DNA from 2 places in the Ensifer sp. Root558 genome. Region 2 is predicted to be linked to the other one. Evidence: riboswitches for the same ligand, from Rfam matches in the RefSeq annotation. Region 2 holds a riboswitch; the other holds the start of a gene.

Region 1 (3,411 bases), on a different contig from region 2:
CGATAACGGCCCAGGCATTCCCCTGCACATCCACGAGGATCTGTTCACGCCGTTCAACACCTCGAAGGATGAAGGGCTCGGCCTCGGCCTTGCCATCTCCAAGGAGATCGTCGCCGACTATGGCGGCGATATCACCGTCGAAACCAGCGACAGGGGCACCGTCTTCACGGTTCGCCTGAAGAGGGCCTGAGCGATGCAGCCGACCGTCTATCTCGTCGACGACGACAACCATCTGCGCAAGGCGATGACGCAGACGCTGGAACTCGCCGGCCTCGCCGTTACCCCTTTTGCCAGCGCTGCCGAAGCGTTGAAGACGCTGGATGCGAATTTCGACGGAGTCGTCGTCAGCGATATCCGCATGCCGGGCATCGACGGCCTCGCCTTCTTCCGCCGCATCGAAGCTTTCGACGCGGATCTGCCGGTGATCCTGGTGACCGGCCATGGCGACATCCCGATGGCAGTGCAGGCGCTGCAGGATGGCGTCTACGACTTCATCCCCAAACCCTTTGCCGCCGACCGGCTGGTGCAGAGCGTGCATCGCGCGCTGGAAAAACGCCGGCTCGTGATGGAAAACCGCGCGCTGAAACGGGCCGCCGAGACGGCCGGCGACAGCCTGCCGCTGATCGGCCAGACGCCGGTCATGGAACGTTTGCGCCAGACGATCCGGCACATTGCCGATACCGATGTCGACGTGCTCGTCGCCGGCGAGACGGGCAGCGGCAAGGAGGTGGTGGCGACGCTGCTCCACAATTGGAGCCGACGCCGCAACGGCAACTTCGTGGCGCTGAATTGCGGGGCGCTGCCCGAAACGGTGATCGAAAGCGAACTCTTCGGCCACGAACAGGGCGCCTTCACCGGCGCCTTGAAGAAGCGCATCGGCCGGATCGAGCATGCGAGCGGCGGCACGCTGTTCCTCGACGAGATCGAGGCGATGCCACCGGCGACTCAAGTGAAGATGCTGCGCGTTCTGGAAGCGCGCGAAATCACGCCGCTTGGCACCAACCAGGTTCGTCCGGTCGATATCCGCGTCATCGCGGCTGCCAAAATCGATCTTGGCGACCCGGCGCAGCGCGGCGATTTCCGGGAAGACCTCTACTTTAGATTGAATGTCGTAACGCTGTCGATCCCACCGCTGCGCGAACGCCGAGACGATATCCCGCTGCTCTTCTCGCACTTCCTGACCCGGGCGGCCGAGCGCTTCAAGCGCGACGCGCCTGTGGTCACATCGGCCGTGCAGAGACATCTGATGACGCATGCCTGGCCGGGCAATGTGCGCGAGCTCTCGCACTTTGCAGAACGCGTGGCGCTTGGTGTCGAAGGTCCGCTGGGACAGCCGATTGCGCCCGCCGAACAGCCTGGATTTGCGCTCCCGGAACGGCTCGAACGCTACGAGGCGGAGATCCTGAAAGAGGTGTTGCGGGCTCAGCGCGGCGACGTCAAGGCGACGATCGAGGCGCTCGGCATTCCGCGCAAGACATTCTACGACAAGCTCCAGCGCCACGGCATCAACCGTGCCGATTACGCCGAGCGGGCCGCACCGGAAAAGGCCGGCCGCTAGCGTCAAACCCGAATCCGTCACCACACGCAATAGGTGCATCTTTGTCGGCAGGCGAATTCACGCTTGACGACCCGGGCCGATCGATGGCTATGATCTAGGCATTCACCAGGGGGGTCCCGCAAGGGGCTGAGATTCTGCTGGATGGCCGGCTTGCCGGCTGTGGCGCAGTGACCCGTTGAACCTGATCCAGTTCATACTGGCGTAGGGACGGTGCAGATATCGAAGCCAGGATTCCGTGCGTCCAGCATCTGGCGGAGCGTCTTTCATCTTTCCGGCATCAGAACTGGGTCTCCAATTGCAAACTTGGAGCCTCGTCATGAATATTGCCACCAAACCCGCAGCCCTCACGGTCACGCAAGGACCGCTTCCGGCCTCCCGCAAGATCCACAAGCCGGGCGTGCTTCATCCGGATATCCGCGTGCCGATGCGCGAGATTGCGCTCCACCCGACGTCGGGCGAGCAACCGGTTACGGTCTATGATTCCTCCGGCGCCTACACCGCCGACGACGCCGAGATCCGCATCGAGGACGGCCTGCCGCGGCTGCGCCGCAACTGGATCGTCGACCGCGGCGATGTGGAAACCTATGAGGGACGCGTGGTCCGCCCCGAGGACAACGGCTTTGTGAGCGGCGACAGGCTGACACCGACCTTCCCGTTCCAGCATGCGCCGCTGAAGGCCACGGGCGGCCGCGCAGTGACCCAGCTTGCCTATGCCCGCGCCGGCATCATCACGCCGGAAATGGAGTTCGTGGCGATCCGCGAAAATCTCGGCCGCGACGCGGCGCGTGCGAAAGTCCGCGACGGCGAGAGCTTCGGCGCCCACATCCCCGATCACGTGACACCCGAATTCGTGCGCCAGGAAATCGCCAGCGGCCGGGCGATCCTGCCTGCCAACATCAATCACCCGGAATCCGAGCCGATGATTATCGGCCGGAATTTTCTGGTGAAGATCAACGCCAATATCGGCAACTCCGCCGTCACCTCGTCGATGGCGGAAGAGGTCGAAAAGATGGTCTGGGCGACGCGCTGGGGCGCCGACACCGTCATGGACCTTTCGACCGGCCGCAACATTCACAACATCCGCGAATGGATCATCCGCAACTCGCCGGTTCCGATCGGCACCGTGCCGCTTTACCAGGCGCTGGAAAAGGTCAACGGCATTGCCGAGGACCTCACCTGGGAAGTCTATCGCGACACGCTGATCGAGCAGGCCGAACAGGGCGTCGACTATTTCACCATCCATGCCGGCGTCCGGCTGCACTACATCCCGCTCACCGTCGATCGCGTCACCGGCATCGTTTCGCGCGGCGGCTCGATCATGGCCAAGTGGTGTCTGCATCACCATCGCGAGAGCTTCCTTTACGAGCATTTCGAGGAAATCTGCGACATCTGCCGCGCCTATGACGTCTCCTTCTCGCTCGGCGACGGCCTGCGCCCCGGCTCGATCGCCGATGCCAACGACGCGGCACAATTCGCCGAACTCGAAACGCTCGGCGAGCTCACCAAGATCGCCTGGGCCAAGGATTGTCAGGTGATGATCGAAGGCCCCGGCCACGTGCCGATGCACAAGATCAAGGAGAACATGGACAAGCAACTCGCCGTCTGCGGCGAGGCGCCGTTCTACACGCTCGGACCGCTGACGACGGACATTGCGCCCGGCTACGACCACATCACGTCGGGCATCGGCGCGGCGATGATCGGCTGGTTCGGCACCGCCATGCTCTGCTACGTCACGCCGAAGGAGCATCTCGGTCTTCCCGATCGCAACGACGTCAAGGTCGGCGTCATCACCTACAAGATCGCCGCCCATGCCGCCGATCTCGCCAAGGGCCATCCGGCCGCCCAGGTGCGCG
Region 2 (3,411 bases):
ACTTGAATTTTCTTGACCTGCCAAACTGAAAGGGGTGCGTGCTAATCCAATCCGTCGGATGTTCGAAGGGCCCGATGACCACACGGGCGGCGATCGAGCAGAAGCGGCCGATACGCGCACCACAGAGTTCGCCGCCCGGTCCGATGTAGGAATACGCTCCGATCATGGTTGCCTCGGTGATGGGCGACATCACGTTGACCGGGGCTTCGAATTCGAGCGGTGCGGCGATGCCCCTCAGAGACGAAATTGCGGCTCCGAACTTTAGAATCTGCTTTTCGTTTTCCACTACTGTCTGCGACAAAACTTCTCATCCAACCTTTTTTGACGACCAAGGCGCCCTGTAGGCGCACTGCCCGCCGATGCATATCCTTCCTTTCAAGCCGTGGCAAATTGTGAAGAAGCGGTCGGCCGCTTTCTAGGCGACTGGCGCTTGCGATAACAAGAAATTCTCCGATCGTCGTCAGAATAATGGAAAATCAACACCCTGTCGTACCGCGGTACTGCGGGGGGAATTATCTTTCTCACCCTTGCCTGCCACTACCGGTGTGCAGCCCTGTTTGAACCGTCAAATGCATTCTCTGAAAACTGGTAGATCCAAAGCGCCCTCCAGGACGGTGTATCCAGCCGAAATCCGACACCGGGTTCTCAGGTTTCTGACATACATGTGTGTGCTTACCGCTTGCCTTGTCGGATGAAAAAAGTAATGTCGGCGTGTCTGTGAAGTCGAACGCTCAGACAAAAGGCCCCTTGCGCTCTAGCGGCAATAGGGGCCTTTTTTGTGCTTGTGAAAGCTTGGAATTCTGGCCAATTCCATCGAACCACGCATTCGAGCTCCAAACTCCGGCCCTTGACAACCCGAGTCATCCGCCCCTAGCATTCTTCCTGCCGAGGGGCGCACTGTCACGGTGCTGAGATGGCGGTGAGCCAGACCCTTGAACCTGATCCGGATCATACCGGCGTAGGAACGGCGAGGGCCCTTCTGCTCACCAACCGTTTTCGCGCCCCTTGGTCCGGTCTCCGTCCGTTTGCGGGAGATCGCGTTGCTGCTGTCTGTTTTTGAATCAGTTATAGAAGGCTCAAGCCTCATACAGGTGGCCAGATGACTGCGATCGCCGTTACCATCGCAGGTTCGGATTGCGGCGGCGGGGCTGGTATTCAGGCGGACCTGAAGACGTTTTCGGCGCTCGGCGTTTATGGCGCAAGCGTGATCACCGCGGTCACCGCGCAGAATACTCGCGGGGTTTCTGCGGTGGAAGATATCTCCCCGACTGTCGTTACGGCTCAGATCGACGCTGTGTTTTCCGATCTCGCCATCGGTGCGGTGAAGATCGGAATGGTGTCGCGGCGCGAGACGATCGCGGTGATCGCGGCTGGTCTGAAGCGCTACGACCGGCTGGCTGTCATAGACCCGGTGATGGTGGCGACCTCGGGCGATCACTTGATGCAACCGGACGCGATCGCGACGCTCAAGGAGGAGTTGTTGCCGCTCGCGCTCATTCTGACGCCGAACCTGCCCGAGGCGGCGCTGTTGACCGGACGCGGGATCGCCGAAACCGAAACCGAGATCGCGCGCCAGGCCGAGATGCTTCTGAAATTCGGCGCGCGGTCGGTGCTGATGAAGGGCGGACATGCCAAGGGCAGGGATGCTATCGATATTTTCTATAGCGGGGAGGATGTCCTCAACCTGTCGCGACCACGGATCGAAACCAGCAATGATCATGGCACCGGGTGCACCCTATCGGCCGCAATCGCGTCGGGGCTTGCCAAGGGTATGCCGATTGACGATGCGGTTGTGGCAGCCAAGGCCTACTTGCATGCCGCGCTGGTGGCAGCCGATGGCCTGGCCATCGGCCAGGGGCGGGGGCCGGTGCATCATTTTCATCATTGGTGGGGCGACGACAAAGGGTCGGGCGCCGCGGCATCGAACGTAGCCGAAGCCCAGGGCGCTCTTGGCCGTGCTTCGCGATCTGGCTGAGCAGTGTGGGCTTCGGGCTTACCTCAGGCCACTGCCGCGCTCGGCAGGGCCGGTTGCTCGCCCTTGAGCATCTTGCGATAGAGCGCCACATGCTCGCGTGCGCAATCGACGTGGCTCGTCGGTCGTCGAAGTGTCGCACGCAGATTGTCCCATGCCCGCGGGGCGGCCAAGACGTCGATCAGGCGGTCCGCCAGATCCTGGGCGCTCCCGGCGCGGAAGTGATGGCCGTCCAGCCGGTCGCGAACCTTTTCGGCCATGCCGCCGATGTCTGAACACAGGATCGGCCGGCCGTGATGCAGCGCTTCCTGGATAACGACAGGGGAGTTCTCCCACCAGACGGAGGGCATTACCACCCAGTCGACCGAGCGCATCAGCCTTGGCATGTCCTGGTTCTGGTAGGCGCCATAGAAGCGGACGCGACGACCGGCGTCCTCGATGAGTTTCGCTACCTTCTCCTGATAGTCGTTTGGCTGACGCTCGAGGTTCCCGCCAAAAATCATCAGCGAGGAATCATCGCCCCAGATGTCGTCGGGCACCCGTGATACCGCGTCGATTAACACGTGAACGCCCTTGAATGGCGTCATCTGCCCGAAATAGGCAAAGCGGTTGCGTCGGGCCGTCGGCGACGGCAATTCGCGGGCTGGCGCCTTGTCGCCCATGACGATGCCGTTCTCGATCACGAAGATCTTTGCGGCTTCGAGCCCCCACTCGACATAGCGGTTGGCGAGAAAGGCACTCGGCGCAATGAAGGCGTCGGCGAGATTGAGCATGCCGCGCACGAACTGTTCGCGGCGAACGAAGCGCGACACCGGGATTTCGGGGAAGCACGTGTGGCAACTGATCGGTGAGGCGCCGTTGCAAAGCTGGCCCGAGGGGCGTTTCACCATTTGCCCGTGATTGTGGCAGATCGGCAGATACTCATGGAACGTCACGACGATGCGTGCCTTGGGCAGGGTATCACGAACGGCATAGAGCGCCTCCAGGCCGAAGCCGAGAATATGATGGAAGTGAATGACGTCCGGCTTGATGTCGCCGACGAAGCGCAAGAGGTCACGGCGGATCGCGTCCGTATCGCCGTTGGAGAGGAAGAAATGGTCGAAGTCTTCGGCATGGTAGAGCACTTCGTCCATGGCGAGACGCAGGCTCATCAGCGCGGAGGCGCCATGGCGCGGAACCGGATTGCCGACGCGGGCGAGGTAGATCGATTCCACACCCGACAGGCCGTTCAGCGCCTTGTGAAGACCATGCGAAGCAATTTCCGCCCCGCCAAGAGAGTGGGTCGGGTGGCCGTGGGAGACCACAAGTACGCGGAGTTTTTCGCTCATGCGTCAGTCTCCTCGAAAAATGTCTTGGCGGTTTCGGAGGCGGGCATCCATCGGGCGCGGAAGAGCGTCCGGTCGACACGCTCCACGAACCGCGCGGTGGCGGCAGCGCCC

The links. Region 2 has a riboswitch for thiamine pyrophosphate ahead of thiD (bifunctional hydroxymethylpyrimidine kinase/phosphomethylpyrimidine kinase). Riboswitches for the same ligand answer to the same signal wherever they lie in the genome.
Region 1: it holds a riboswitch for thiamine pyrophosphate, as region 2 does, so the genes downstream of both, thiC (phosphomethylpyrimidine synthase ThiC) here and thiD (bifunctional hydroxymethylpyrimidine kinase/phosphomethylpyrimidine kinase) in region 2, are expected to answer to the same signal.

The regions. Positions count from the first base shown of each region.
Region 1 covers NZ_LMGC01000037.1:121,758-125,168, reverse strand. Annotated here, with positions in the region: gene ASD63_RS31605 (ATP-binding protein) at 1-190, shown strand, start outside; gene ASD63_RS31600 (sigma-54 dependent transcriptional regulator) at 194-1,558, shown strand; TPP riboswitch at 1,656-1,784, shown strand; gene thiC (phosphomethylpyrimidine synthase ThiC) at 1,875-3,411, shown strand, end outside.
Region 2 covers NZ_LMGC01000007.1:114,522-117,932, reverse strand. Annotated here, with positions in the region: gene ASD63_RS36580 (CatB-related O-acetyltransferase) at 1-286, opposite strand, end outside; TPP riboswitch at 879-982, shown strand; gene thiD (bifunctional hydroxymethylpyrimidine kinase/phosphomethylpyrimidine kinase) at 1,100-1,975, shown strand; gene ASD63_RS10485 (glycosyltransferase family 4 protein) at 1,999-3,300, opposite strand; gene ASD63_RS10480 (hypothetical protein) at 3,297-3,411, opposite strand, start outside.